Linked DNA regions of Persicimonas caeni. The protein of the gene in region 1 interacts with the protein of each later gene in a pairwise test. Links are inferred from orthologs where the notes say so. Each region holds a gene or a part of one and is shown in the gene's direction. Other genes may lie near its edges.

Region 1 (14,683 bases):
CAACACCACCGTCGGCGCGCCGGGGCGCACCGAGGGGTTTGCCGCGCGTATCGAAGCTCTCGTGCGCGCGTACCGTCTTCATGGCCACTTGATCGCCAAGATCGACCCCCTCGACCGAAGCCGCCCGCCGGCGCCGCCCGAACTCGATCCGGCCACCTACGGCTTCTCGGACAGCGATCTCGACACGCCCGTGCGCTGCGAGCCGCTGTTCGGCTCCAACGAGACCAGCTCGCTGCGCGAGGTGCTCGAGCGCCTCAAGCAGCTCTACTGCGACGGGATCGCCGTCGAGTACCAGGACATGCCCGTGTCTCGGTCGCGCTCCTGGCTGCGCGAGCAGATCGAAAAGAATAGCTACGCGTCCATCGACGGCGCCGACGAGAAGAAGCGCATCCTGCAGCGCCTCATCGAGGCCGACTCCTTCGAGTCGTTCCTGCACAAGAAGTACGTGGGTGCCAAGCGCTTCTCGATCACCGGCGGTGACACGCTCATCCCGATGCTCGACGCCATGCTCAACGAGTTGGGCCGTCTGGGCGCCGAGGAGATCATCTTCGGCATGGCGCACCGCGGCCGGCTTAACGTGCTGCACAACATCATGGGCAAGCCGGCCGATGCGATGCTCTCGGAGTTCGAGCGCAGCCCCGAGCCCGAGGAGTATATCGGCTCGAGCGACGTCAAATATCACATGGGCTACTCGAGCGACTTCGAGACGACCTCGGGGCGCAACCTGCACCTGTCGTTGTGCTTCAACCCGAGCCACCTCGAGTTCGTCAACCCGGTCGTCCAGGGCCGCGCCCGCGCCAAGCAGCACCGTCGCGGCGATGCGCTCGCCCGCGAGGAGATCGTGCCGGTGCTCATGCACGGCGACGCCGCCTTCAGCGGCCAGGGTATCGTGACCGAGTCGCTCAACCTGAGCCGGCTCGACGCCTACAACGTGGGCGGCACGATCCACATCGTCATCAACAACCAGATCGGCTTTACCACCGAGCCCAAAGACGGCCGCTCGACGACCTACGCCACCGACGTCGCCAAGATGCTGTCGGTGCCCATCTTCCACGTCAACGGCGACGACCCGGAAGCGTGCGTGCGCGTGATGAAGCTGGCGGCCAAGTACCGCCAGATGTTCCAAGAGGACGTCATCATCGACCTGGTCTGCTACCGCGAGTACGGCCACAACGAGGGCGACGAGCCGCGCTACACCCAGCCGGTCATGTACCAGCGCATCGAGGGCCTGGCCCCCGTGCGCAAGAAGTACACCCAGGAACTGCTCGAAGAGGGCGTCATCGACCAAGAGGAGGCCGACCGGCGCTGGGACGAGCGCATGGAGATGTACTCCAGGACCTTCGAGAAGGTGCACACCTCGCCTAAAAAGAAGACCGTCGACACCATGAACGGGCTCTGGGAGCCCTACGAGGGTGGCGACGTCGACGCCACGGCCGAAGTCGAGACCGCCGTCGCTCGCGAGCGCCTCGAAGAATTGGGCACGCTGCTCTCCGAGGTCCCCGACGACTTTACGCCCCACCGTACCCTCAAGCGTCTACTCAAGACGCGCAAGGAGATGGCCACCGGCAATAAGCCGCTCGACTGGGGCATGGGCGAAGCGCTGGCGTACGCCACGTTGCTGACCGACAACCACTCGATTCGCATGAGCGGCCAAGATGCCATCCGCGGCACGTTCAGCCACCGCCACGCGGCGGTCTTCGACGCCGAGACCGGCCTCGATTACTGGCCGGCGCGCCACCTTCAAGACGAGCAGGGCGAGCTCGAGGTCTACAACAGCCTGCTCTCGGAGGCGGCCGTGGTCGGCTTCGAGTACGGCTACAGCCTCGACTACCCCGACGGCCTGACGATCTGGGAAGCGCAGTTCGGCGACTTCTCCAACGGCGCTCAGGTGATCATGGACCAGTTCATCAGCTCGGGCGAAGACAAGTGGAAGCGCTTGAGCGGTCTGGTCATGCTGCTTCCGCACGGCTACGAGGGCCAGGGCCCCGAGCACTCGAGCGCGCGTCTGGAGCGCTACCTGCAGCTTTGCGCCGAAGACAACATGTTCGTGTGCAACCCGACCAACCCGGCGCAGTACTTCCACATGATGCGCCGGCACATGATGCGCGCGGTCCGAAAGCCGCTCATCGTCATGACCCCCAAGAGCCTGCTGCGCCACCGCGACGCGACCTCCACGCTCGAAGATCTGAGCGAGGGTAGCTTCCAGCCGATCTTGGGTGAGACCGACGAGCGCGTCGACCCGAAGAAGGCCAAGCGCGTCATCCTGTGCTCGGGCAAGGTCTACTACGACCTGGCCAGCTACCGTGCCGAGAACGAGCACTTCGACACCGCGATTCTGCGCGTCGAGCAGCTCTTCCCGCTGCGCGAGGCCAAGCTCGAAGAGGCGCTCGCCAAGTTCTCCAACCGCGAAGAGGTGGTCTGGGTCCAAGAAGAGCCCAAGAATATGGGCGCTTGGACGTACATCTTCCCGCGGCTGCTCGACGTGCTCGGCCCCGAGCATATGCCCAGCTACGTGGGCCGTCGCGCCAGCGCCAGCCCGGCGACCGGCTCGCCGGAGGCCCACGACATCGAGCAGGCGACCCTGGTGCGTGAGGCGTTCGGCGACTGAGCAATGGGCGAGAGCCTTGCTTTGCGTCGCCCCCCATCCGCCTCGCGCTGTACGACGCGCGAGGCACCTTCCCCGAGGGGAAGGGATGCCCCTGCGAAAAGCTACGTGGTCCAGAAAAGCTAAGGCAGCCCTTCCCCCGGGGGAAGGTGCCCGTAGCGAAGCGAAGGGCGGATGGGGGGCGCCAAGAACCCACCACTTCCTAAATCTCCACTCTCCCCTTGAAACCTAGCACTAAGCGCGTAGACTGCCCGTGGTTTGCGTGAGGGTGCGATTCGCAGTCGCACGCACAACTCCAAATTTCTTTGTAATTAAGTAGATGTAATCAGCCGGTGCGTCGACGCACCGCGAGCCAAAGAGGCAACCCATGAGCGTTACCGTCGAGGTCCCGTCGCTGGGAGAATCGGTCACCGAAGGCTACGTCGCCGAGTGGAAGAAAAAAGAGGGCGACTACATCGCCGAGGACGAGGTCCTCGTCGAGTTGGAGACCGACAAAATCACTATCACGGTGCCGTCGCCGGTGTCGGGGACCATCACCGCGCTCAAGGCCGACATCGATGATGCCGTCGCCGTCGGCGAAGTGATCGCCGAGATCGAGCCCGGCGAGGCTCCCGAAGGCGCCGGTGAAGCCGAAGAGACCGTCGAAGCCGAAGCCGAGACGGCCGAAAAGGCTGCCGAGCCGGTCGAGACTCACGAGGGCCTGAGCCCGGCGGTCGCCCGCCTGGTCGAAGAGCACAACCTCGACCCGTCCGACATCGAGGGCAGCGGCCCCGACGGGCGCATCCTCAAAGGCGACGTCCTCGCCCACGTCGAGGGCGGCAAGGCCAAGAAGAAGCCCGCCGACGCCGGCGTCGAAGTGCGCCGCGCCCCGCAGGTCGAGACGCAGCAGACCGAAGAGCGCGTCAAGATGAGCCGGCTTCGCCAGACCATCGCCAAGCGACTGGTCTCCGCGCAGCAAGACGCGGCCATGCTGACGACCTTCCAAGAGGCCGACATGAGCGGCGTCATGGAGCTTCGCAAGAAGTACAAGCAGAAGTTCCTCGACAAGTACGACGTCAAGCTCGGCTTCATGAGCTTCTTCGTCAAAGCGGCCATCGAGGCGCTCAAGGCCTACCCGGCGGTCAACGCCGAGATCGACGGCAACGAGATCGTCTACAAGAACTACTACAATATCGGCGTGGCCGTCGGCGGCGGCGAGAAAGGCCTGGTCGTCCCGGTCATCAAGAATGCCGACCAGCTCAGCTTCGCCGAGGTCGAGCTGACCATCAACGAGCTCGTCGGCAAGGTGAAGAGCAACTCCCTGACGATGGAAGATCTGCAGGGTGGCACCTTCTCGATCACCAACGGCGGCATCTACGGCTCGATGCTCTCCACGCCCATCCTCAACCCGCCGCAGAGCGGCATCTTGGGCATGCACAACATCGTCGAGCGCCCCGTCGCCGTCGACGGCGAAGTGGTCATCCGCCCGGTGATGTACCTGGCGCTGAGCTACGACCACCGCATCATCGACGGACGTGAAGCCGTGTCGTTCCTGGTGCGTCTCAAAGAGTGCATCGAGAATCCGGAGCGGATTCTTCTCGAAATCTAAAAGGTTTTACAATGTACGATCTAGTAGTCATTGGTTCGGGCCCCGGCGGCTATATCGCCGCCATTCGTGCTGCTCAACTCGGCATGAACGTGGCCTGCGTGGAGAAGTACGACAGCTACGGCGGCACCTGCCTCAACGTCGGGTGCATCCCGTCGAAGGCGCTGCTCGACTCGAGCGAAAGGTTCGCCGAGGTCAACCACGCGCTTGCCGACCACGGCATCAACGTGGGCGAGGTCGAGCTCGACCTCGACAAGATGCAGGCGCGCCGCCGCAAGGTCGTCGAGGACTCGGCCAACGGCGTCAACTTCCTGTTCGGCAAGAACAAGATCGACGGCATCCACGGGTTCGCGACCATCAAGGACAAGAATACCGTCGAGGTCGATCTCAACGACGGCGACACCAAGACGCTCGAGACCAAGAAGATCTTGATCGCCACCGGCTCGAAGCCCTCGCAGCTTCCCGGCATCGAGTTCGACGACGAGCATATCCTCGATTCGACCTGGGCCCTCGAGCTCGACGAAGTCCCCGAGCACCTCATTGTGATCGGTGCCGGCGTCATCGGACTCGAGATGGGCTCCATCTGGTCGCGCCTGGGCGCCAAAGTCACCGTCATCGAGTACCTCCCCCAGATTCTGGGCGGTCGTGCCGACAAAGAGGTGATGAAGAAAGGCAAGCGCATCTTCGAAAAGCAGGGCCTCGAGTTCGTCATGAACGCGATGGTCACCGGCGCCGAGGTCAAAGACGGCCAGGTCGAGGTGAGCTACCAGCCGCGCGACGACGAAGAGAAGACCGAGACGCTCACCGGCGACAAGCTTCTGGTCGCCGTGGGTCGCTCGCCGTACACCGAAGGTCTGGGCCTGGAGAATATCGGGCTGGAGACCGACGATCGCGGCTTCATCCACGTCGACGGCAACTACGAGACGAGCGTCGAGGGCGTCTACGCCATCGGCGACGTCATCCCCGGCCCCATGCTCGCCCACCTGGCCGAGCACGAGGGCGTGGTCGCCGTCGAGCGCATGAACGGCATGGGCTCGCACGTGCTCTACGAAGCGGTGCCCGACGTGGTCTACACCCACCCCGAGATCGCCAGCGTCGGCAAGACCGCCGCACAGCTCGACGAAGAGGGCGTGGAGTACAAGACCGGCAAGTTCATGTTCCGCGCCAACGGTCGCGCCCGCGCCATCAACGACACCGACGGGTTCGTCAAAGTCCTGGCCGACGCCAAGACCGACCGCATCCTCGGCGCCCATATCCTGGGCCCGCAGGCCGGCGACCTGATCGCCGAATTGGCCGTCGCGATGGAATTCTGGGGAAGCTCGGAAGACGTCGCGCGCAGCTCGCACGCACACCCGAGCTTGGCCGAGGTGGTCAAAGAGGCTTGTTTGGCCGTCGAGGGTCGGGCGCTCAACTCTTAAGAGCTACTAAGGGTGACTTAGGGTTACTTAGGGTTACTTAGGGTTACTTAGGGTTACTTAGGGTTACTTAAGGCAGCCTGTTTGAAACGCACTGCTTAGTTCCCCTTAGTTCCACTTAGTCACCCTTAGTCACCTTTAGTTCCCCTTAGTCACCCTTACCTCCCCCCAACATCTCATCTCGCGCCTCGCCGCCGGTTCGAACGACCAGGTCGCGAAGCTTCAAATCGAGATCGATCCACGCATCGAAGACGTGCTGTGGGACTTCGTAGTCCTGCAGCACGTCTTTTAGTATCTGGTGGCGGCGGTCGAAGTGACCGACGAGGATGGGGTGGTCTTGGTGGCCGCGCCGAATGGGCTTGCCGGTGTACTCGACGTCCTCGTTGCCGAGGCGAGCACGGGTGTACTCGCCCTGCAGTCGGGCGATCTCGTCAAGGTCGGTGTCGACGAAGAAGAAGCCGATCATGACGTCGTCGAAGAGACGACGGTAGAAGTCGCGCATCATCTCGTCGAGGCGGTCGAGACCGCCGACCTCTTCGGAGAGGCTCCAGTTTTGGTCGGTCATGGTGCTTATTTGGTCGGATGGCTGGTTCGTAGCGATGCCCCCGGCCGGCCTCCACCGGCCCCCCCGCGCGGAGCGGCGGGGGGCTTTATGGTCGGCTTCTCGGAAGTGTCTCAGGGGCGAACGGTCGAGAATCGACCACTTTGAATAGATCGACCATATAGGCCCCCGCCGCTCCGCGCGGGGGCCGGGGGTGCGGAGGCACCCCGGGGGCATCGCCACTCACCTGCAATGCCCACACAACCAAAATCACCCAATCCGCCCGGTCGACATCAGCGATTCGTAAACCAGCAGGCGCACCGAATCATTCTCGATCGACTTGAGCACCGTCTCGGTCTTGTGCTCCTCGACGGTCTGCAGCGTCACATCGAGGTCGCCGCCCCAGATGCACTGGTCGGTGTCGTCGAACACCTCGACCACGCGCACGCGCACCGGCGTGTCCTGGAAGGTATTTCGCAAGGCCGCCAGCGGCACGTGGAGCATCGTGCGGTCGGTGTCTTCGGGGCGCGGCACGATCACGGTGAACGTGGGCACCATGCGAAGCTGCGATTCGCGCGGGTCCTGGAAGGGATCGAAGATCACCTGCGCGCCGAGCACGTGGCGAACCTCGGTGCACAAGATGGTGAACGCCTCGCGCTCGTCCCACTTTTGCCACGCCTGAAAACGGCGGTCCCACACCGCCTTGGCCTCGCCGAAATAGCCGCCGTAGGCCGATCGAAGCGTCTGGAGCAGCCGCTTTCGCTGCGAAGCTTCGAGGCGCTCGAACTGACGGAGCATCGCCTGGTGATTGGCCTGCAACGCCCGGGCGAGCAACTCGTCGTAGTTGTCGGGCAAGGAGTGCTCACCGGCCACGACCTGGACTTGCAGCGCGGAGTCGGCGACTGCCACCTGCAGCGGCTTCTCGTCGCTCTTGGTGGTGATGTCGCAAATCTCGCCGTGGGAGTTGGGGAGCGTCTCGGCCAGTGAGCGGCGCATGCCCACGAGCAGGTCGCGAAGCGCGTTATGCTCGCGCATGCTCCACGATAGCAGCGGCGCGTCCCACGGGAGGCTGTCGGGCTCGCACAAGCGCATCGTCTGCAGCGGGAGACCGAAGACCGACACCGGCGGCGTGCTTCGCCGGCCGGGGGCGAAGGCCAAGGCGCGCTGCTCTTCGCGGAAGAGCTCACTCCACGCATTCGCCAACTCGCCATAAGCCGACCACTCCTGGAGTTGCCCGGTCAGCTCGCCGCTCTCCTCGTCGACGATGCGCGCCAGCTTGAGCAGCGCTTGCTCGACGTCCACCCTGCTCTGCTCGGCGCGAAGCTTTTGGGCGGCGTGGCGCAGGAACGATTGCGGCGACAGCGCCAGGCTCTCCCAGCACAGCTCGACGAGCGCCGCCGGGTCGGGCGCGTCCTCCAAGCCCTCGACGGCCACGCCGATCTCTTCGACGGCGCCCTTCATGAAGCTCGAGCGCTCGACCACGCTCCAGTCGGGCCAGCCGCGCTTGGCGCGCTTGAGCTTCTCGGTGAAGTCGTCCATGCCGCTGAGCAGCAAAAAGACGCTGTCGCCGAACTGTTCGGCGAAATCGCTCAGCCGCTCTTCGAACAGGCTCATGCGCTGCTCGACGATCGCCGGAATCTGGGTGAGGTGGACGCGATCGCCGCCGAGCTGACGCGCGGCCTTGTTCGTCAGGCTCTTGAGCTTGCGGTCGTCGCGGCTCTGCAGCACCAGGCCCACGCCCACCTGCGAGATCCCCAAGATTTCGGAGACGGGCTGCTGGAAAGCGAGCAGCAACTCGGAGTCGTCGACGTTGTCGATCAGCTTTTTGTGCAGGCGGATGCTCGGCGGCGACTGCGACAGGTCGGTCATCACGGGCACGGGGCGCCCCCCGTCGCTCAGGGTATCGTCGACGCCCACGTCGAGCAGGGCACGCACCAGCGCATCCATGCGGCGACGCTGGTCGGCGACGGCGACCCCCTCCTCGGCCAACAAAATCAAAAAAGGATCGAGATGGACGGTCAGCAGCTCGCGAACCAAGCGTTTGGTTCTGAGCTCGATCGATTCACTCACGAAAAGACTCCTCGAGGCGCGCGCGTATGCCAGCTCGTATCGGCCGGCACGCTCACACAAAAAACCCGCGCAGAAATTGGCGACAAATGTTGCTCGTCGACTATCTTACGCGTGAGCGGCCGCCGAGTGAAGGGGATTAAAGACACAAATTTGTGGCCAACGCTCGCGCAGTTTGTGCGCCAATGCGGCCGCATCGACGCGGTGCCCCTGAATGCCACTGGGGTTGATGCTCAACGCCAGAATACGAGCCGGCTGCAGGGCGCGCACTTGCCAGCGTCGCTCGAGTCGCCCCAACCGCCGCGCAGAAGCCTGCAGCACCGTGCCGTCGGGCACGAGCAGCATACGCCCCTTCCCCGTCACCGCGAGCAAATGCTCGACGACGCTGTCGCTCACGAGCCCCGGAATGGCGATGGCCTCGATCTCCTCGGTCCACAACGCCCCCGCTCGTTTGAGCCCCAAAAGAGCGCTCTTCGAGGGCAACTCGACCGGTTCGACCCCCTGTCCGCCCAACAGCGAACGGTCTTGGCTGATCGCCTCGCCCAAGAGCTCGCGCTGCCAGTCCTCCTCGACTTCCGCGAGCGCCAGCCGGTCGACCAACTGCGCGGTGCGCGCGCAGATCTCGTCGACGTCACTCGACAGCACCGCCCCGGTCGACACGATGAGCGCATCGCTCAGCTCGGCCTTGGCGGCCACGGTGCGCCCGTACGCCCCGTCGATGAGCACGAGATCGACCCCGTGCTTCTCGAGCACGTCGATGCCCTTGCGCAAATCTCCGCGGTGGCGAACTCCCGCCAACACCACGGTCCCCTCCTCGATGACCCTTCCGACGAGCACCTCGCCGAGTGGCGTCGAGAACCCGAGCGACTCGACGTACTCCACCCGCGCAGTCGACTTGGCCAGCGCATCGCGCGCCGTGACAATCCAGTGGCCACGTTTCACGTGGATCGGCGGCTTCTTAGTCCCGATGAGCAAATCGGCCGATTCGCCGTCGATCCCGATCGACACCAGCCCCACACACCGATCGGCGCACGCCGGCGAGCCGAGCAAGAAGTTGAGCGTGGTCGTCTTGCCGCAGTTCTTCGCCACGCCGACCAGTGCCAGGCGGCTTACTTCGTCTAGTAAATTTGGAGGGATTGTCGTCATATCGTCGGTCTATTTGGGCAAACAAAAAACAATTTGAGGGTCGTCCAATTCACCATTTGTGGTGATTGACACGACCCTCAAATCGTCGTTTGTCCGCTCTAATAGGGTCCAATTCACCATTTATGGTGATTCACACGACCCTCAAATCGTCGTTTGTCCGCTCTAATAGCACACGTTTAGTCGTCTTCGCCCTCGGGCTTGTCGCTGCCCTGGTGGCCGAGCGGCTCGGCCTGGTCGAGGCGCGGGTGGTTGTTCTGGAACTGGCGGCGAAGCTTGCCGCTGCCGTCGTCCATCGCGTCCATCGCCTGCACCGACTCGGCGATCGCGTGGACCGCGGCGAGCACGTCGGAGGTGTTCCCGGTCTCCGAGATGGTGTGCATGTTGCGGATCGGGAAGCCGATCGAGGTCGCAGCCGTGTCGACCGCGGCGAGCACGCCGGCCATGCCGTCGGTGCCGGTGTCGCGGCCGCAGACGTCGCGCTGGAACGGGATGTCCTTCTCTTTGGCGGTCGTCTCGATGATGCGGTTGAGCTGCTCGCTCGCAATCGAGCCGACCGACATCGTGAAGCCCTTGCCCATCTCGAGCGGGGTGAACCGGCGGTCGCCGATACCCGGAGCGGCCACGTAGTCGTGGTTGACGTCGACGGCGATGATCGCGTCGGGGTTCAGCTCGCCGGCGAACACACGGCTGCCGAAGCGGCCGATCTCCTCGTAGCTCGCAATCGCGAACATCACGCGCACGTTGTCCGTGCCGCCGTTCTCGGCGATGAGGCGGGCGACCTCGGCGGCCACGAAGCAGCCCAGGCCGTTGTCCAGATACGCGCCGTAGAAGGTGTCGGGGCTGAAGCCGCGCTTGATCGGGCGGTTCAAGATGATCGAGTCGCCCGCGCGAATGCCCAGGTTTTCGATCTGCTGCTTTTTGTTCTCACCGTGGATCTGCAGCTCGAGGTAGAGTTGCTCTTTCTTGATCCCCTTGTCGCCGGTGCGCAGCGCGCTGTCGGCGAAGTGAATCGCGCCCAAGGCCTCGACGGTGCCACCCTCGATGGTGCGGTAGTTGCCGGGATTCTCCGGATCTTCGCTGAAGACCTTGACCTCGTGACCGATGAGCGTCATCGGCAGGAACGAATCGCTGTCGATCCAGATCTTGCCGTCGTCACCAATGGAGCGCACCTGCATGCGGATCTTGTCGGCGTGGCCGATGATCATGACCGAGAACATCTCGTCCTGGCCCGGGTGCGTGTCGAGCACGACGCCTGCGTGGCCCTTGAACTGGTGCAGCTTCCAGCCGTCCTGCGAGAACGACTCGAAGTACGGCTTGAGCACGCCGTAGGTCATCGCCCCTTCGAGCCCCACGGGGCTGGGAGCGGCGAGGATGTCACGCATCAGCGCAAATTGGTCCTCGGGCATCGACTCGTTCCACGGCTTCTTTGCATCACTCATGACGTCACTCTATTTGTGAGAATTCTGCTACTTTGGAGTTGTTCTAAGCGCTCGACGCTTGTCGCGGGGGAATATACCACGCGATGCGCGGAGGTAAAGGTGGGAGGAGGGATTTGCAGGCATTGCTGATTCGGGGCGATGCCCCCCGGCGCCTTCGCGCCGCCACCCCCGTGCGAGGCAACGGGGGTGGATATGGTCGGTCTTTCACAGGTGGTCCCCTTCTGCAGTTTCGCTCCTGCGACCACGTATGCCAGGTCGACCATAACGCCCCCCAGAGCTTCGCCTGGGGGGCAGCGGCGAAGGCCGCGGGGGGCATCGCTACGCATCAGCAATGCGCCTCAAAGAAGACGCACCTCAAAGGCTGCGCGCAACCTTATTCAGCCGCGCCAACACACCCTCGTCGACATAGTCGACCTCGCCGGTCACCCGGTTCGCAATGAACTGGTCCACCGACGCCGTATCGACGTCGCCTTCGACGCCCAACTCGGCGCGCTCCCACAGGCGGACCGTCGCGTAGAAGAGCCACGCCAACTTGTCCATCTGCGGGCGCATGGCGAGCGTCGCCGGGCCCATGTCCATCTGGGCGATCTTGCCCAAAGCTTTCATCGACTCGCCGAGGCCGGCTTTGACCGCCGCGACGCGCTCCGAATCAGCCTCGTCACACTCGTCGAGCAGGGCGTTGAGGTGGCTGAAGAAGCCCTCGTGCACGCCGTACTTTTGCATGTCGCGCATCACCTGCATCTGCAGGGTGTTGTGGGTGCCCTCCCAGTTCTCGGTGACGATGGAGTCACGCAGCATACGCGGCAGGACCGAGAAGGTCTCGATGGCGCCGTTGCCGCCCAAGATCTCGATGCCGTCGACGGCGGCGTAGCGCGCCGACTTGGCGGTGCGCACCTTGTTGAGGTTCAGGGCCATGCGGAAGAAGCCCTTCTCGACGTCCGTCGCCTCGCCCTTGTCCAGCTTGTCCTGCAGCCAGGCAAGGTGCATCGTGCCGGACATGCACGCGTCGATCTCGGCTTTGACGTTCGCCAAGGTCTCTTGGACGAGCGGGTAGTTGATGATCGGCTGGTCGAAGGCCACGCGGTGCTCCGCGTAGGTCTGCGCGGTCACATAGGCCCGACGCGCGATGCCCATGCAGGCCGCCGCGTTGAACAGGCGGCTGGTGTTGATGACCAGGCGCATCATGTTCTTGAAGCCGTCTTTCGGCGCGCCCATGTGATAGGCGACCGCGCCGCGGAAGTCGCACTCGCCCGAGGCCATCGAGCGCGTGCCGATCTTGTCTTTGAGGCGGCGCACCGTGAAGTGGTTGACGCTGCCGTCCTCGAGCTGGCGCGGCACGAAGAAGAGGCCCAGGCCGCGGGTGCCCTCTTGCTTGGGCTTGCCGTTGGCGTCCTCGAACCGCGCGGTCATCAAGAAGATGTCGGCGTCGATATTCGAGCAGAACCACTTTTCGCCATAAATCCGGTACGAGCCGTCGGGCTGCTCGACGGCGCGCGAGGCGTTCCGGCCCACGTCGCTTCCGCCCTGCACTTCCGTCAGAAACTGCGCGCCCTCGAGGTGCTTGGCGTAGTCGCGGTCGAGGAAGCCCGGTAGGTACTTCTCGCGGATATCGTCCGGGGCGAGTTCTTGGAGCACGCGAATGACGCCCGCGGTGCACGCGGCCGGGCAGTTGTGGCCCGCTTCGCCGTTGTAGCTCGAGATGTAGAAGCGCGACAGCACGCCCGTAGCGTTCGGGTGGTGCGCGTACGCGGCCATCATGCCGCCGCCGTACATGTAGGCGCCCGCCTCGTGATAGGTCGGGTGGTGCTCGATCTGCTCGCTGCGCTCGCCGATGCCGCTGTAGCGGTCCAGGCGCGGCAGGTTCTCGTTGAGGTTGTTGCGCCGCACCAGCTTGTCGACCGGGCCGGCGACCTCGGCGCCAAATTTGGTGAGCTCTTCGGTCAGATCTTCGGCCGACTCGGTGGTCGCGTACAGCGGAACCAGTCGCTTGAAGTGGGTGTCCGAGGTGAACGCGTTGTCCGGCTGCGAGGCTTCCCACGCCTTCAGGTCGTTGCGGCCCTCCGCCTGCCCCGGCTGCACGGCATCGGGCTGCGCCTCGGTGACCACCTTAGTGATATTCGACTCTGGGTTTTCCTTGTTCATTTTGTCTCTCGAGCGATGGAGCGTGTGAGACCCGGTAGTTGTGAATTGCCATTCAGCGCAATGGTACTCGATAGGTGCATAGATGCAACGCGTGAGGTGGGGCGAGGCTTCCGAGGCGACCGTTTGACGAGCTGCGACCCTTCCGAGGGTGCGCTTCATCGAAGGCGCCGAAGGCGCTTCGATTTTGCTTACCCCCGGTGACGAGGTCGAGATTGAGCTCGCTTCCGGCAATGAGGTTGGGATCTTGAAAACGATTTGCCGATTCGGTCGCTAGGGCGTAGGACTAAGTGCTAGTCGGTCGAAAATGCGACCTCGTCACCGAATGCTAGTCGGTCGAAAATGCGACCTCGTCACCGAATGCTAGTCGGTCGAAAATGCGACCTCGTCACCGGGGCTAAGCTCAGCCGGGCGCGCCTCGCGCGACCGGCGTAGCGCCCCCCCGGCGAGGCTCGCAGCTCTACAAGACCTCAACCTTAAAGCCCCTATGAACCTCACCTTCAAAGTCCCCGTCGAGCATCACCCCAAGACTCTCTCGCAGCTTCTGCGCCGCGCGTGGCTCGACGCCACCGAGGAGCAGCTCGCCAAGGCGTTCGCCGACGGCAACGTGCGCATCAACGAGCGGCTGTCGAAGAACCCAGACAAGGTGCCCTCGCCCGACGAGGAGGTCACCGCCGCGGTCGGCGCCGGCGAGGAGCCGTTCGGGCTTCCCGAAGCGGCCGAGCTCGCCCGCGGCGAGGGCTGGGTGGTGGTGGAGAAGCCAGTCGGCATGCCCGGAACGCTCGATCGCGACGACCCGATGAACTCGGTCTTGTTTTTGGCCGACACGCTCGGGCTCGACCGCGACACATTTACGCCGGTGTGGGAGATGCCCGCCGAGGGAGGCGGGCCGTGGCTCTTTGGCGATGATCCACAGAATGCCGACGAGCTTTTGGAGGCGTGGGCCTCCGGCGAGCTCATGATCACCTGGGTGGTGCTCACGCCGACGCCGGGGCGCGCCCAGGGGCGCATCGAGGCGGCGCACGGCATACCGATCGACTACAGCGCCACCCAGATCCGCGAGGGCATCGCCGAGCTTCAGCTCACCCCGATGCCCCAGCAGGCGGAGTTCGAGGATGCGCCCGACCCGGTCGAGCTTGTGCTCGACGCGCTCGCCAAGGCGCAAATCCCGGTGCTCGGCGACGCGCAGCGCGGCGGCTATATGATCGACGGCGGACTTCGCCTACGCGTGACGGCGCTGTACCAGGCGGGCAGCGACCTCGCTCATAGCTGGAACCCCGACGAGGATTGGTGGCCCACCGACCCGGTGGTCGAGCTTCCCGAAGAAGAGGAAGAAGAGATCCCGCGCAAAAAGAGCAAGCGCCGCAAAGAAGAGATTGAAGAGCTTCTGGTCTCGGCCAAGACCATCGAGGTGCTCACCCGCCACGGCCACCCGTGGGTGCTCGCCGACCGCCAGACCGGCAGCCGCGGGCACCTGGCGCCCGGCAGCGTCGTCCAGCTCGTGGGCACCGACGGGGCGACCGGTCCGACTGCGCTCGTCGAAGGCACCGGCAAGCTCGCCGCGCGGGTGTGGAGCAGCGATCGCGAGGCGGCCGAATACTTCGCCGACGAGGTCGACATGCGCGTCGACGAGGCGTTTACCCGCCGCGCCGACCTGCTCGGCCAGACTCAGAAGACCGACCTCTTCCGGCTCATCCACAGCGAAGCCGACGGCCTGCCGGGCCTGCAGCTCGACCGCGTCGGCCC
Region 2 (14,753 bases), 4.9 Mb from region 1 along the record:
GGCGAGTGCGACGCACAACTCGTGGCCCAGTTGGGCGTCCTCGTCGTCGCGAAAGCGCGCATGGGCGGTCTGCAAGTTGGGCAGGTCGAGCGACATCGCCCGTCGGGCGGCCAAGTCGTCGACGCCCAGGCGCGTGGTTCGGTAAGTGTGTGCCGCGTCGGCGAAGAAGGCGGCGTGGCGGCGCTCCGCCGGCCGTGCGTCGCCGGCCTCCTGCAACTGCATCTGGGCGAAGTCCCGCACGCTATTAAGGAACCTGTAGCGCACGGTATGCGACGCGGTCGGCTCGACGACCGAGAGCAAGGAGCGCTGCAGCAGGCGCTGGATCACGTCGAGCGTCGAGGGCCCCTGCGGGCCGGCGTTGACGACGTGCTCGGCGGCGTCGAGCGTAAAGCTTCCACGGAACACGCCGAGTTGAGCGGCGGTCGCCCGGGTCAGCTCGTCGAGCGTCTGCCAAGAGCCGGAGAGGGCGTCTCGGAGGCTTCGGCCGGCGTCGCTTGCGAGCAGGTCGAAGCGCCGGTCGAGGCGGTCGAGCATCTGTCGGGGCGTCAGAATGCTCGTGCGCGCCGCGGCGAGTTCGATGGCCAGCGGGAGACGGTCGAGCCCGTCGACGAGCGCGGCGATGGTGTCGAGGTTGGTGTCGTCGACGCGAAAGCCCGGGCGCCACTGCGCCGCCGCCTGCTCGAATAGGGCGATGGCCTCGTCGTGGGCGAGGACGTCGAGCGCGATGAGGTGTTGGTCGGGTGCGTGAAATCGGAAGCGGCCGGCCGTCAATACAGTCAGGCCCGGGAAGGCCTCGAGGCAGTGGGCGATATCGCCTGTGAGAGACTCGGAAGGCGCTCCGTCGATGTCGTCCAGGAACACGACTGTCTTGGTGCCGTGTGTGAGGCCGCCTTCGCTCGGCAGGCTCTCGAGCACCGTATCGAAGCCGAGCTCGTCGTCAGCGTCGAGCGCGGCCTCGGCCAGCCACGACTTCCCGACGCCCGGCGGGCCCACGAGGCTGACGAGGCGACTCGGGCCACGCAGCGCGGCGCGAAGTTCGGCGAGTTCGCCGGTTCGAATGGAGGGGCTTGTCGTGGTCGTCGGCATCGGTTCCAGAAGGGCGTGATTCCCGGCTCGGAGCGAGCACACACTCTTAGCGATACGCGCGTCGAGAAACAACTGTAAGGTGTTGCAAGGTGCTGCAAGTTGGCGCTAGAGCACGCGCTGCTAAGCTGCTCGGGTGTAGACAAGTAGTCGACCTGATTGTTGCAACTAATGGAGCTGCAAGATGTTTGAAATGAGCCGTCCCCACGCCGCCAAGCGCGGCCTCCTTGCCTTGGCGCTTGGCGCCGCCGCCCTCGTCGGCGTACCCGCTTCTGCCGACGCGACCACGATCGCGAGCGACGCCGAGGTCACCTCCGACAACGTCCACGCCGACGACGAGTTCGGCGCGGTCGTCGCCGTCGACGGAGACCTGATGGTCGTCGGCGCGCCGCACCACAGCACCCAGAAGGGCAAGGCGTATATCTTCGCCCGAGACGAAGGCGGCGCCGACGCCTGGGGGCAGGTCGCCGAGCTGACGCCCTCGCGCAACAACAACCTGTCCAACTTCGGCCAGGCGGTCGCCATCGACGGCGACACCGTCGTGTTCGGCGCGCCCCGCGAGTATGGCGCGGGCGCTCGCACCGGCGAGGTCTTCGTCTTCGCGCGCAACGAGGGCGGGGCGGACGCCTGGGGCGAGGTCACCTCGCTGGCCGCTTCCGACGCGGCCGACAACGACTTCTTCGGCCGATCACTCGCCCTCGAAGGCGACACGCTCGTCGTAGGCGCCAGCGGCGACGACGACAACGGAAGCGACTCCGGCGCGGTCTACATCTTCGAGCGCGACGCCGGCACCTGGAGCGAGACGGTCAAGCTCGCCCCCGACGACACCGGACTGAACGACCAGTTCGGAAAGCGCGTCGCCCTCGAAGGCGACACTCTCGTGGTCGCGGCCGATGACGACACGGCCAACGGCGAGAACGACGGCGCCGTCTACATCTTCGGTCGCAACGAAGGTGGCTTGGACTTCTGGGGCGACGTCGCCAAGCTGAGCGCACCCGCCACGGCGAGCAACCCCGACTTCGGCGACGCGGTCGCGATTGCGTCGGACTATCTCGTCGTCGGCGCCGATGCAGCCGAAGGCGGTGTCGCCGAGTCGGGCGCGGCCTACGTATACGGTCGCGACGAGGGCGGCGCGGACAACTGGGGCTTGGTGTCGACCCTGGTCGGCTCGGGCGGTGCGGCAGGCGACGCCTTCGGCCGCACGGTCGCCCTGTCGGCCGACGCGCTTCTCGTCGGTGCCGAGCGTGCAGACGCACGCGGCACCGACTCCGGCGTAGTCTACTTGTTCGAGATGAACGCCGGGCAGTGGACCGAGTCGCAGAAGCTCGCGTTGCCGGCGCTGGGCGACGACGACCTGTTCGGAAGCTCCGTGGCCATCGACGCCGACACCTTTGCGGTCGGCGCGACGACGATCATCTCGGAGGGCTCGGTCTATATGTTCAGGCTCATCGCCGACACGGGCGGAGACGCCGGCGTGGACGCGGGGCCTGACGCCGGCCCGGATGCTGGGGTGGACGCGGGCGCCGACATCGGCGTCGATACCGGTCCGTCGGCCGATACCGGCACGCCCGAGGACACCGGAGCCGACGTGAACTCGGATATCGGTGTGGAGGCTGACGCCGGCGACGACGCGGGCAGCCAGGCAGATGCGGGCGGCCGCGTGCCCGAGGACGACGGGGAGCCGGAAGACGAAGGCTGCGCCTGCAGCAGCGTCGGCAGTACGCCTGGCAGCGCAGCCGGCATCTTCGTGGCGCTGGTCGCGCTCATCGGCGTCCGCCGACGCCTGAGCTGACCCTCCCTGTGGAGGCAGATCTTCCAGGTCTGGTAGCAGAAGCGACCAGCGCTGGAAGCGCCGCCTCCGAAGGCATGAAGTCGGGTCTGAGTACGCACGCATTGATTTTGCCACAGATGTCCCTAGCGTTTGGGTAGTTGTAAAAGCTATCGACAAACGCAGGTGAGAGACTGTGGCCGAACCAAACGAGAGTTCCGAAAGGGCTCGTCGCGAGCGCGAACGTGCGCAAATTCGCGACTGGCTCGCCGCCCTCGACGACATCATCGAGCGCGAGGGCGTCGAGACCGCCGAGAAGATGCTGCGCCAATTGCAGCAGCGCGCGGCCGCCCGCGGCGTCGAGCTTCCCTTCCAGTTCAAGACTCCCTACCTGAACACCATCCCTCCGGGCGACGAGGCCCAGTTCGAAGGCGACCCGGAACTCGAAGAGCGCATCCTCAATATTGTGCGTTGGAATGCTATGGCCTCGGTCGTGCGCGCCAACCGGCGGCTCGAGGGCATCGGCGGCCATATCGGCAGCTACACGTCGATGAGCACGCTCTTCGAGGTGGGGTTCAACCACTTCTTCCGCGGCCAGAATCATCCCGAAGGCCCCGACAAGATCTACTTCCAGGGCCACGCTTCGACGGGCGTGTACGCGCGAGCCTTTCTGGAAGGCCGTCTCGACGAGACGCAGCTCGAGAATTTCCGGCGCGAGCTGCAGCCCGAAGGAGGTCTGTCGTCGTATCCGCACCCGTGGTTGATGCCCGACTTCTGGGAGTTTCCGACCGTTTCGATGGGGCTGTCGCCCCTGATGGGGATCTATCAGGCGCGCTTCGACCGCTACCTCGAGAACCGCGGAATGGTCGAGAACGCCGGGCGCGTCTGGGCTTTCTGCGGCGACGGGGAGTTCGACGAGCCCGAGGCGCGCGGGGCGCTGAGCATCGCGGCGCTCGAGGAGCTCGACAACCTCAACATCGTCATCGACTGCAACCTGCAGCGCCTCGACGGGCCGGTGCGCGGAAACGGCAAGCTCATCCAGGAGCTCGAGGCGGTCTTCATGGGCGCTGGCTGGCGCGTCCTCAAGCTGTTGTGGGACAGCGCGTGGGACGAGCTCTTGGAGAAGGATGTCGACGGGGTGTTGGCCGACCACATGGAGTCGACTGTCGACGGTGAATGGCAGCGCTACGCCGCCGAGGGCGGGGCGTACTTGCGAGAGCACTTCTTCGGCAAGGACCCGGCGCTCGAGCAGATGGTCGAGGGTATGTCCGAGCACGAGCTCGACGCGCTCGCTCGTGGCCGCGGCGGCCACGACATGAAGAAGGTCTTTGCCGCCTTTCGGGCGGCCGAAGAGAGCGAGCGGCCCACGGTCATTCTGGCGCACACCATCAAGGGCTACGGGCTCGGCGAGGCGGGCGAGGCCCTCAACATCGCCCACAAGACCAAGAAGCTCGACGAGGCGCACCTTCGCCAGTTTCGCGACCGATTCAACGTGCCTGTGGGCGACGACCAGCTCGCCGACGCGCCGTTCTATCGGCCGGCGAACGACAGTCGTGAGGTGAAATACGTCCAGGAGCGCCGCGAGAAGCTCGGCGGCTACGTGCCGCGCCGCAAAGTGCAGGCGCCGCCGCTCGAGATGCCCGACGATGCCATCTTCGACAAGGTCATCGAGAACGGCTCGGGCGGCCGGCCGGCGACCACCACGATGATCGCCGTGCGCATGCTCGCCGACCTGCGCAAAGACGACAAAGTCGGCGAGCTCATCGTGCCCATCGTGCCCGACGAAGCGCGCACCTTCGGCATCGAGGCGCTCTTTCCTCAGGCTGGTATCTACTCGGCGCAGGAGCAGCAATACGAGCCGGTAGACGCCAATACGTTGCAGTCCTACAAGGAGTCGACGCAGGGTCAGATCCTCGAAGAGGGCATCACCGAAGCCGGCTCGATGGGCTCGTTCATCGCCGCCGGCACGGCATATGCGACCCACGGACTCAACACGATTCCGTTTTTCTTCTTCTACTCGATCTTCGGCTTCCAGCGCATCGGCGACCTGATCTGGGCGGCCGCCGACCAGCGCGCCCGAGGCTTCCTGATCGGCGCGACCTCCGGGCGCACCACGCTCAACGGCGAGGGGTTGCAGCACGAGGACGGCCACAGTCATCTGCTCGCCTACACCAACCCGAGGGTGCGCGCCTACGACCCCTGCTTCGCCCACGAGCTGGCGGTGATCATCCGCCACGGCATGCGCGAGATGTACGTCAACGGCGAGGACGTCATGTACTACGTGACGGTCGCCAACGAGGACTTCGAGCATCCCGGTCGCGACGAATATGCCGACCAAAGAGGCGTCGACGAGGAGGGCATCATCCGCGGAATGTACCGCTACCGCGCATCGCGCAAGTCCGGCGAGGTGCGCCGCGTGCAATTGCTCGGCGGCGGTGTGCTGCTGCGCGAGGCGCTCGAGGCGCAACGCATCCTCGAAGACGACTTCGGCGTGACCGCCGACGTCTGGAGCGTGACGAGTTGGAAGGCGCTCTACGAGGACGCGCTCGACGCCGAGCGTCACAACCGGCTGCACCCGAACGACGAGGAGCAGGTACCGTATTTCACCAAAAAGCTCGGCGAGGAGCCCGGCGCGGTCGTCGCCGTGAGCGACTTCGTCAAGGCGTTGCCGTACTCGCTGGGTCGGTTCTGCCCCTGCGAGATGGTCGCCCTGGGGACGGACGGCCTCGGGCGAAGCGAAAGCCGCGAAGCGCTGCGCGACTTCTTCGAGGTCGACGCCAAGCACATCGTCCTCGCCGCGCTGCGCGCCCTCGCCGCCGAGGACCGCTTCCCCGAAGGACGCCTGGAAAAAGCAATCGAGCAACTCGGCATCGATCCGAGCAAGCCCAATCCGATGACTTCGTAAGTCCCGACCACTTCGTACGACAGGAGCAATCTGTGGCCACTGAATTCAAGCTTCCGCAACTCGGAGAGCAAGTCGAGAAGGGCATCGTGCTGTCGGTGCTCGTCTCCGAGGGCGACCACGTCGACGCCGACGACGTGGTCCTCGAGTTGGAGACCGACAAGGCGACCACCGAAGTGCCGGCGCCCAGCGCCGGAACGGTCGGTGAGCTTCGCGTCCATGAAGGGGATGAGATTCAGAGTGGCGATGTGATCATGATGTTGGAGGAGGATGGGGGCGAGGAAGAAGATGAGGAGAAGAGTAAGAAAAAGGGAGAGGACGCGGAGGAAGAGGAAGCTCAGGAGCCGGAAGCCGGAGGCCGGGAGCCGGAGCCGGAAGACGGTGACCGGGAGTCGGAGCCGGAAGCCGGTGGCCGGGAGCCGGAGCCGGAGCCGGAATCCGAGGGCCGGGAACCGGAGCCGGAAGACGGTGGCCGGGAACCGAAGCCGGAGCCGGAGGCCGAGAGACGGTCACGGTCAGGGGACCGGGAACGTCAACGCAAACAGCCGCGGGAGCGCGAACGACCCAAGATCGGTGAGCCGGTGCCGGCGTCACCGTCGGTGCGTCGTTTTGCGCGGGAGCTCGGGGTGGAGCTGAGCATGATTGCCGGCACGGGCGATGGTGGGCGCGTGACCGAAGAGGATATCAAGAGCCACGTGCGCAACCTGCTCGAGGACGTGTCGCGAGAGAAGCAAGCGCGCGAGGACGAGCTGCCCGACTTCTCGCAATGGGGCGAGGTCGAGCGCGAGCCGATGAACGCCATTCGCCGGGCGACCGCCGACAACGTGGCGCGGTCGTGGGAGAAGATTCCGCACGTCACGCAATACGACGATGCCGACGTGACCGACCTGGAGAATTTTCGTTCGCGGTTTGCCGAGGAGGCCGAAGAAGAGGGCGGGAAGCTCACCGTGACCGCCATTCTCGTCAAGGTCGCGGCCATCGCGCTGGAGCGGTTTCCCGACTTTAACGCCAGCGTCGACGTGGAGCGCGGGGAACTCGTGCGAAAGAAGTACGTCAGCATCGGCGTGGCCGTGGACACCGAGGAGGGCTTGCTCGTTCCGGTGCTCCGGGATGTCGACGACAAGGGGCTCGTCCAGATTGCCGCCGAGCTAGGCGAGAAGGCCGGAAAAGCGAGGGCGCGCAAGATGTCTCGCGAGGATATGAAGGGCGGGACGTTCAGTATCACCAATCTGGGCGGCCTCGGCACCACACGCTTTACGCCGATTGTCGGATGGCCGCAGGTGGCCATCTTGTCGGTCGGGCGCATGGAGACCAAGCCCGTGTGGAACGGCGACGAGTTCGAGCCGCGCAAGATCTTGCCGTTGGGCATCACCTACGACCACCGCGCCGTCGACGGCGCCGACGCCGCCAAGTTCCTGCGCTGGATCGCCGAAACGCTGGAGAATCCGATGCGCCTGACGATGGAGGCATAGACGATGGGCGCACAGGTCGAAAGACGCGAGTTGGTCATCATCGGCGGAGGGCCGGGAGGCTACGCGGCCGCATTCATGGCGGCCGACCTCGGCTTGCAGGTCGCGCTCGTCGACCCGGAGGCGAATCCGGGAGGCGTGTGCCTGTACCGCGGGTGCATCCCGTCGAAGGCGCTGCTGCACGTCGCCGAATTGATCGAGCAGGCCAAGGACGCCTCCGCACTCGGTGTGAGCTTCGGCGAGCCGGAGATTGACGCCGCCAAGCTGCGCGAGTGGAAGGACGGCGTCGTCAACAAGCTCACCGGCGGGCTCGGCCACCTCGCCGAGCGGCGCGACGTGGAGTACGTCCGCGGCCGGGCGCAGTTCGAGGACCACCGCACGCTTCGCATCGAGGGGGCCGACGGGCCCGGGCGCATAGAGTTCCGCCACGCGATCATCGCCACCGGCTCCGAGCCCACCGCGCTGCCGGGTCTTCCGCTCGACTCGCACGCCATCTGGTCTTCCAAAGAGGCGCTCGAACTCTCCGAGGTTCCCGAGCGCCTGCTCGTCGTGGGCGGAGGCTACATCGGCCTCGAGATGGCGACTGTCTACAACGCACTGGGGAGCGAGGTGACCGTGGTCGAGGCGACGCCGGGGCTCTTGCCCGGGGTCGACCGCGATCTTGTCGAGCCGTTGGCGAAGCGACTGAAAGCGAGGCTCCACGCGGTGCACCTCGAGACGAAGGTCAGCGACGCCTCCCAGCTAGAGCAGGGCGCCGAGGTCGTGCTCCACGGGCCGGACGTCGACGACGAGAAAGAGGGGTTCGACCGGATTCTGGTGGCCGTCGGTCGCCGCCCGCGAAGCGTCGGGCTCGGCTTGGAGCATACACGCGTCGAGGTCGGTCCCGACGGGTTCATCGTCGTCGACGAGAGCCGCCAGACGACCGAGCCCGCCATCTTCGCCATCGGCGATGTCGTCAGTCAGCCGATGCTCGCTCATAAGGCGCACCACGAGGGCCGCGTCGCCGCCGAGGTGATCGCCGGACGGAAGGCGCGCTTCGAGCCGCGCGCCATTCCGGCGGTGGTCTTCACCGACCCGGCGGTCGCCTGGTGCGGGCTGACCGAGGCCCAGGCGCAGGACGAAGGCCGGGAGGTCGAAATCGGTCGGTTCCCTTGGTCGGCCTCCGGTCGTGCACTGACCACCGGGCGCTCCGACGGACTGACCAAGGTGCTCGTCGACCCGGACTCGCAGAGGGTCCTCGGCGTCGGCATGGTCGGGCCCGGGGCCGGCGAGCTCATCGCCGAGGCAGCCTTGGCCATCGAGATGGGCGCGCGCGCCGAAGATATCGCGCTTACAATTCATCCACATCCCACGCTGTCCGAGACATTGATGGAGGCGTCGGAAGACGTCTTTGGGGAAGCCACGCACATTTGAGGTCTTGCCGATGAAAGCACACCGACTCGCCGACAGCAGTCAGTACGCCGACAACTGGACCCTCACCGACGAATTGTGGGCGATCCTCGACAGCGGACCTGATCTCCGAGGCGAGTTTCGCTTTCTGGAGGTGGGCGAAGAGCCGATGGTGATGAGTCACCGCGAACTCGTCGAGAACGCCTCGGCAGTGACGGCTGGGCTCGAGCGGCGTGGGCTGCAGAAGGGCGACTCGGTCGCCGTCATCTTGCCGGAGAATCCAGACTTTCTGCGCGGCTTCTTGGGCGCGGTGATCGGCGCGATGGTCCCGGTGCCGCTGTTTCCCCCGCTCGGCTTCGGCGGGCTCGACGCCTACGTCGAGCGCAACGCGCGCATCTTGGAGGCGAGCGGCGCGCGGGTGCTGGTGACGTCGAGGCGCCTGCAAAAGGTGATGTGGTCGCTTATCTCCGAGGTCGACACGCTCGAAGAGGTCGTCTGCATCGAGGACCTCGCCGAATCGGGCCCGGCCGATATCACGCGCCCCGGCGTCTCGCCCGACGACCTCTGCTTCTTGCAGTACACCTCCGGGAGTACCGCCGCGCCCAAAGGCGTGATGGTCACGCACCGAAGCTTGGGCGCGAATATGTATGGCATCGTCCATCAGGGGCTCCAGATCGACTTCGACACGGAGGAGGGTGTGAGCTGGCTGCCGATGTACCACGACATGGGCCTCATCGGGATGACCCTGGCGCCGCTTAGCACCGGCATGACGATGTCCTTTATCCCGACGCTCGACTTCGTGATGTATCCGGAGTGTTGGGTCGAGACGATCTCCGAATACCGCGCGGCGGCGACCTTCGCGCCGAACTTCGCCTACGCGCTGGCGACCAAGAAAATCCCCAAGGAGAAGGTCGCCGCGCTCGACCTGAGCTGCCTGCGCGTGGCCGGCTGCGGCGCCGAGCCGATTCACCCCGACACGATGCGCTCCTTCAACGAGCACTTCGCCCCGGCCGGCCTGCGTCCCGAGGCGCTGGTGCCGGCGTACGGCATGGCGGAAGCGACGTTGGCGGTGAGCTTTATCGGCGTCGAGGAGCCCGTCAAAACCGACCGTGTCTGCCCAAACGCTTACGAACAGGAGAATGTTGCTCGCCCATTGGGTGGGGTAGATACGGATATGAGCGAGCGCCAAGCGCACGAGTTCGTGAGTTGCGGGCGTGCGTTTCCCCGCCACAGCGTCAAGATCATGGACGAGGAAGGAAACGTGCTCGGCGACCGTGAGGTCGGCGAGATTGTCTTCGAGGGACCGAGCGTAGCGGCGGGTTATTATCGCGACGCTGAGAAGACCGCCGAGACCTTTACCGAGCACGGGCTTCGCACCGGCGACCTCGGCTACATGGTCGGCGACGAACTCTATGTCACCGGCCGAAAGAAGGACCTCATCATCATCAACGGGCGCAACTTCGACCCGCAGACAATCGAGTGGAAAGCTTCGGAGGTGGCCGGTGTTCGCAAGGGCAACGTCGTTGCCTTCTCGCTGCAGACTCGCGAGAGCGAAGAGCTCGTTGTGATTGCTGAGGCCAAGGGCGACGTCGACCCCGGCCGCATGGCCCGCGACATCAAGCGCGCGGTCTCCCGCGAGTTGTTCATCAAGGTCTCCCAGGTCGAAATCGTCGGGCGAGCGACGCTGCCGAAGACATCCAGCGGAAAACTGCAGCGCTCGAAGGCAAAGGAGCAATACCTGAGCGGTGAGCTCGGCAAGACGATGCGCGCCGCCAGCCGCAAGGTCGACGTCACCTCCGTGGGCAAGCACGTGGCGCGCTCGATGGTCAACCGGATGCGTCACTTCGTGAAACAACGTGTCGGCAACCTCTCGGAAACGTTGCGTTCGATCGTGTTGCCAGACTGACAACCCAACGGTTAGGCTCCGCGAGCACACTCGCTTGAAGCTTCGAGTCGACCGTGAAGTTCCTGGTTCCCATTCTGACTTTGGCGCTGCTCGCGCTGGCCGCCCCGGCCCAGGCGCAACAGGTCACCCGGCCGGTGACCATCGAGTATTACCAGGGCCCGGTGGTCTCCTCGAACCGCCTCATCGGCATGGGTGGCGCGTTTATCGGCGTCGCCGAAGGCGCCGACGCCCACCTCATCAACCCGGCCTCGTTCGCCACCCGCTATAGCTACACCGTCGACGACTGGTTCGACTACGACTGGGCGCTCTCGTGGGTGACGATGCCCGAAGGCGGCGACGCCGCGCTCAACTCCGCGCCGGTGGCCGTCGACGTCGACAGCGCGAGCTACGTCGAGCTCGGCTTCGACCTCAAGTTCGGCCGCTTCGGTCTCGGTCTGCACGCTTCCCCGCACACCTTCGACGAGCGCCTCGGCTGGACCGACCCGGAAGAAGGCGTTCGTGTCGAGGCGGTCACCTGGACGCAGATGGCCGGCGGCATGGGCCTGGGCTATGCGTTCTACGACGGCCAGCTCATCGTGGGGATGGCCTCCGAGACGATTCAGTTCGGCGTCGCCGGCGAGGAACTCGAGCGAGACGAACTCTTCCACCTGAGCACCACGCAAGTCTTATGGGGTGGCCTCGCCGCCCCGCACGGCGAGCCGTGGCGGCTGGGCATGCGCTTTCGGACGCCGGCGGATGAGGAGACCGACGTCGTCGGAAGCGCCGAGGCCTTCCAGTTGCGCCTCGAGCCCGAGCGCGTGGTCGCGCCCTGGGAAGTCGGCATCGGCGGAAGCTGGCGCTTCGGCGAGCGCGCGTACAACCCGCATTACACCTTCGACAAGAGGAGGCCGAACAGCTCCGTCGGCGACCGGCGCTACGTCCTCGTCGCTGCCGACCTCATCTTGACGGGCACCACCGACAACGCCATCGGCATCGAGTCGTTCCTCGCCCAGGAGTACGCGCGCGCCGGCGACGAACTCACGCTGAGCGCCCGCGCCGGCGTGGAGAGCGAGGTGGTGCCGAACCTGCTCCGATTGCGCGCCGGCAGCTATTTCGAGCCGAGTCGTTACTCGGGTCATCCCGGGCGCTTTCACGGGACGGCCGGAGCCGACCTACGGGTGACGCTGGGGTGGGATTGGCGGCTCAACGCGGCCATCGATGTGGCGCCCGGGTATCAGAACTTCGGCTTCGGGATTGGGTTTTGGCATTGAGCTAGGGGAATGCATTGGCGTGCCGCCTTGCAAGTTCGTTACGCCATTTACATAAGCAATTAAGGACATAGGGGTTGCGAATCGTCCAGTCGTTCAGGCTCGCAGCCCCTATGTCCTTAATTGCTTATGTAGAGTGAGCAGCGAGCCAGAACCACGCCCCAATACGCAGCCCGTATGGTCCTCCCAATTATGTCACCGCCTCCTTCGCCTTCTTGCTCAACTGCTTCACGTCCTCCACCGCCATATACGCCGCCGGGACGATCACGAGCGTGATCACCGTCACGAAGAGCACGCCGAAGCCGAGGCTGATGGCCATTGGGATCAAAAAGCGCGCCTGCACCGACGTCTCCAGGATCATCGGCATGAGGCCAAAGAAGGTCGTCAGCGACGTGAGAAGGATAGGGCGGAAGCGTCTGGCGCCGCCGGAGGCGACCGATTCGAGCGGATCTCGGCCTTCGCGCCGGTAGTCGTTGACCGCGGCGATGAGCACCAGCGAGTCGTTCACCACCACACCTGCCAGCGCGACGATGCCCAGGATGCTGATTAGGCTGAGGTCGTAGCCCATGAGCATGTGGCCGCCGAGGGCGCCGACCAGGCCGAACGGAATGGCGAAGAGCACGACGATCGGCTGGGCGTAGCTTCGAAAGGCGATGGCCATCAGCGCGAACATGACGAGCAGGGCGATGAGGAAGCCCTTGCCCAGCGCGGCCATCGTCTCGGCTTGCTCTTGCTGCTCGCCGGTCAGCTCGTACGAGAGGCCGGGGTAGTCGGCCAAGAGTTCGGGCAGGTAGTTCTGCTCGAGGCTGGCCGTGACCTCGTTGCCGCTGGTGACGTCGGTGTCGACGTCGGCGGTCACGTCGACCACGCGGCCGCCGCCCTCACGCTCGATGGACGTATAGGAGTGGCCGCGTTCGATATAGGCGGCCTGGTCGAGAGGGATTTCGCCGCCGTCACGGGTGCGTATGAGCAGATTCTCGACGGTATGCTCGGTCTCGCGTTCGCGCTCCGGGCGGCGCACGTAGACGCGAAGCTCGTGGCGGCCGCGCTGCTCGCGCTTGGCCTCGGCGCCGAAGAAGTGACTGCGCACCTGTCGGGCGAGCTCCGACTCGGTGATGCCCAGCGCGCGCGCCGCGGGCTTGAGCGTCAGGTCGAGCTGCTCCTTGCCGCGCTGGAAGCCGTCGTCGATGTCGAAGACCCCATTATAGGTCTCCAAGTGCTCGGCGAGCCGCGAAGCGGCCTCCTCCAAGATGCGTCGGTCCTCGTGGCGCAGCTCGATGGCCACAGGTTCACCGGCGCTGGCGCCGATGCTGTACTGGAAGCGAAGGCTCTCGGCGCCGGGGATTTCGCCGACACGCTCGCGCCATTGCTTGGTGAGCTGTGAGGCGGTGATGTCGCGCTGGCCGGCGTCGACCAGAGAGACTGTGACCTGTGCCAAATGTCCGCCGCTCTGTGTGGAGACCGCGTCTGGCCCGCCGCCGGCCGCGACGGTGCCGACGTCGGCGTAGATGCCGCGGCCGATCTTGTCGGCGCCGCCGGCATCGTCGAGCACCGCCCGCGCCTCCCGGATGAGCCTGTCGGTCGCCTCGCGCGTCGTCTCGACCGCCGTGCCGAAGGGCATTTCGAGGCTCACTGAGACCTCGTCGCCCTCGATCTTGGGCATGAAGTTGAAGCTGATTCGCCCGCTGTAGACATACGCGCCCGCCAAGACGAGCAGCCCGATGCTCGCGGCGAGGGTGATATACCGGTACCGCAAGAACTTCTTGGCCGATGGGTAATAGACGTTCTCGACGAAGCTCTCGAGCCAGCCTCCGATCTTCTGCTGGTACCCATGCAGCTTCGCCAAGACCCCCTCCTTGGCAGGGTCGCCGACGTGGGCGAGGTGCGCGGGAAGGATGGCCAGCGCCTCGACGAGCGAGATGAGCAGAATCGGAATGACGATCAGCGGGATATTACGAAAGAATTTACCCGATACGCCGGGCACGAAGAGCATCGGAGTGAACGCGATGATGGTGGTGAGCACCGCGAAGACGACCGGACGCGCCACCTCGCGCACACCGGCGATCGACGCCTCGAGCTTGCTTCGCCCCTCCTCACGCTGCGCATAGGCAGCCTCACCGGCGACGATGGCGTCGTCGACGACGATGCCGAGGGTGAGGATGAACGCGAACAGCGAGATCATGTTGATGGAGACGTCGAGCGCGGGCATGAACAAGAACGCGCCCAGGAACGAAATCGGGATGCCCAGGGTGACCCAGAAGGCAAGGCGCGCCTCCAGCAACAGCCCCAGCAGCACGATTACCAGCAGAAGACCGAGCGCGGCGTTTTTGATGAGCAGGTTGATACGGCTGTCGAAAATCTCGGAGCGGTCGTTCCAGATGGCCGCGTCGACGTTAGGCGGCAAGTCGACGCCGTCGAGGTACTCGTGGACCGTCTCGGAGATGTCGAGCGGCGACTGGTCGCCCACCCGGAACACCTGGACGCTCAGCGCACGCTCGCCGTCGTAATAGGCTTCACGGTCGGTCTCGCGAAACTCGTCGAAGACCATTCCGAGGTCGCCGACGGTGACCTCGGTGCCGTCGGGCTGGCTCTTGACCACGATATCCAGAAACTCTTCGCCCTGTTTGCGCCGCTCGGTCGTGCGCAGGAGAATCTCGCCTTTCTCGGTGCGCACCGCGCCGCCGGGGAGTTCGATGGACGCCTCGCGCACCGCGTCGGCGACCTCCGGAAGGGTCAGGTCGAACCGGCGCAGGTTCTCCTGAGGCACCTCGATGCTGATTTCCGGCTCGGGAATTCCGGTGATCTCGACCAGCGAGATATTCTCCTTGGCCAAGAGTTCGCTGCGCATCTGCTCGGCGAGTTGGTGGAGCTTCTTCTCACCGATGTCCCCGTGAAGGATGATGGAGAGCACCTCGCGCCGGTTGCTCGACAGGCTGATGATCGGCCGCTCGGAGTCCTCCGGAAACGAGGTGATGCGGTCGACCTCGCT

Evidence for each region.
Region 2: the proteins of odhB (region 1) and lpdA interact in binary tests that used the Escherichia coli proteins (3 or more experiments, as listed by UniProt). The link is inferred for Persicimonas caeni from one-to-one orthologs.

What each region holds. Positions count from the first base shown.
Region 1 is NZ_CP041186.1:2,308,126-2,322,808, forward strand. Bases 2,299-5,082 are described here. They hold odhB (2-oxoglutarate dehydrogenase complex dihydrolipoyllysine-residue succinyltransferase), read left to right. Parts: upstream 2,299-2,972; coding sequence 2,973-4,193; downstream 4,194-5,082. Other genes in these bases: FIV42_RS08600 (2-oxoglutarate dehydrogenase E1 component), read left to right, coding at 2,299-2,608; lpdA (dihydrolipoyl dehydrogenase), read left to right, coding at 4,205-5,082. Outside these bases: more of FIV42_RS08600, read left to right, coding at 1-2,298; more of lpdA, read left to right, coding at 5,083-5,608; FIV42_RS08615 (globin domain-containing protein), read right to left, coding at 5,754-6,170; FIV42_RS08620 (hypothetical protein), read right to left, coding at 6,417-8,216; lysine 5,6-aminomutase reactivase subunit KamB, read right to left, coding at 8,322-9,359; FIV42_RS08630 (M20/M25/M40 family metallo-hydrolase), read right to left, coding at 9,536-10,798; FIV42_RS08635 (acyl-CoA dehydrogenase family protein), read right to left, coding at 11,153-12,940; FIV42_RS08640 (class I SAM-dependent rRNA methyltransferase), read left to right, coding at 13,425-14,683. UniProt on the Escherichia coli protein: E2 component of the 2-oxoglutarate dehydrogenase (OGDH) complex which catalyzes the second step in the conversion of 2-oxoglutarate to succinyl-CoA and CO(2).
Region 2 is NZ_CP041186.1:7,172,657-7,187,409, forward strand. What follows is about bases 6,578-9,431. They hold lpdA (dihydrolipoyl dehydrogenase), read left to right. Parts: upstream 6,578-7,228; coding sequence 7,229-8,635; downstream 8,636-9,431. Other genes in these bases: FIV42_RS26680 (dihydrolipoamide acetyltransferase family protein), read left to right, coding at 6,578-7,225; FIV42_RS26690 (fatty acyl-AMP ligase), read left to right, coding at 8,646-9,431. In the rest of the region: FIV42_RS26665 (hypothetical protein), read right to left, coding at 1-1,086; FIV42_RS26670 (FG-GAP repeat protein), read left to right, coding at 1,268-2,875; aceE (pyruvate dehydrogenase (acetyl-transferring), homodimeric type), read left to right, coding at 3,048-5,756; more of FIV42_RS26680, read left to right, coding at 5,789-6,577; more of FIV42_RS26690, read left to right, coding at 9,432-10,517; FIV42_RS26695 (hypothetical protein), read left to right, coding at 10,571-11,767; FIV42_RS26700 (efflux RND transporter permease subunit), read right to left, coding at 11,955-14,753. UniProt on the Escherichia coli protein: Lipoamide dehydrogenase is a component of the glycine cleavage system as well as of the alpha-ketoacid dehydrogenase complexes.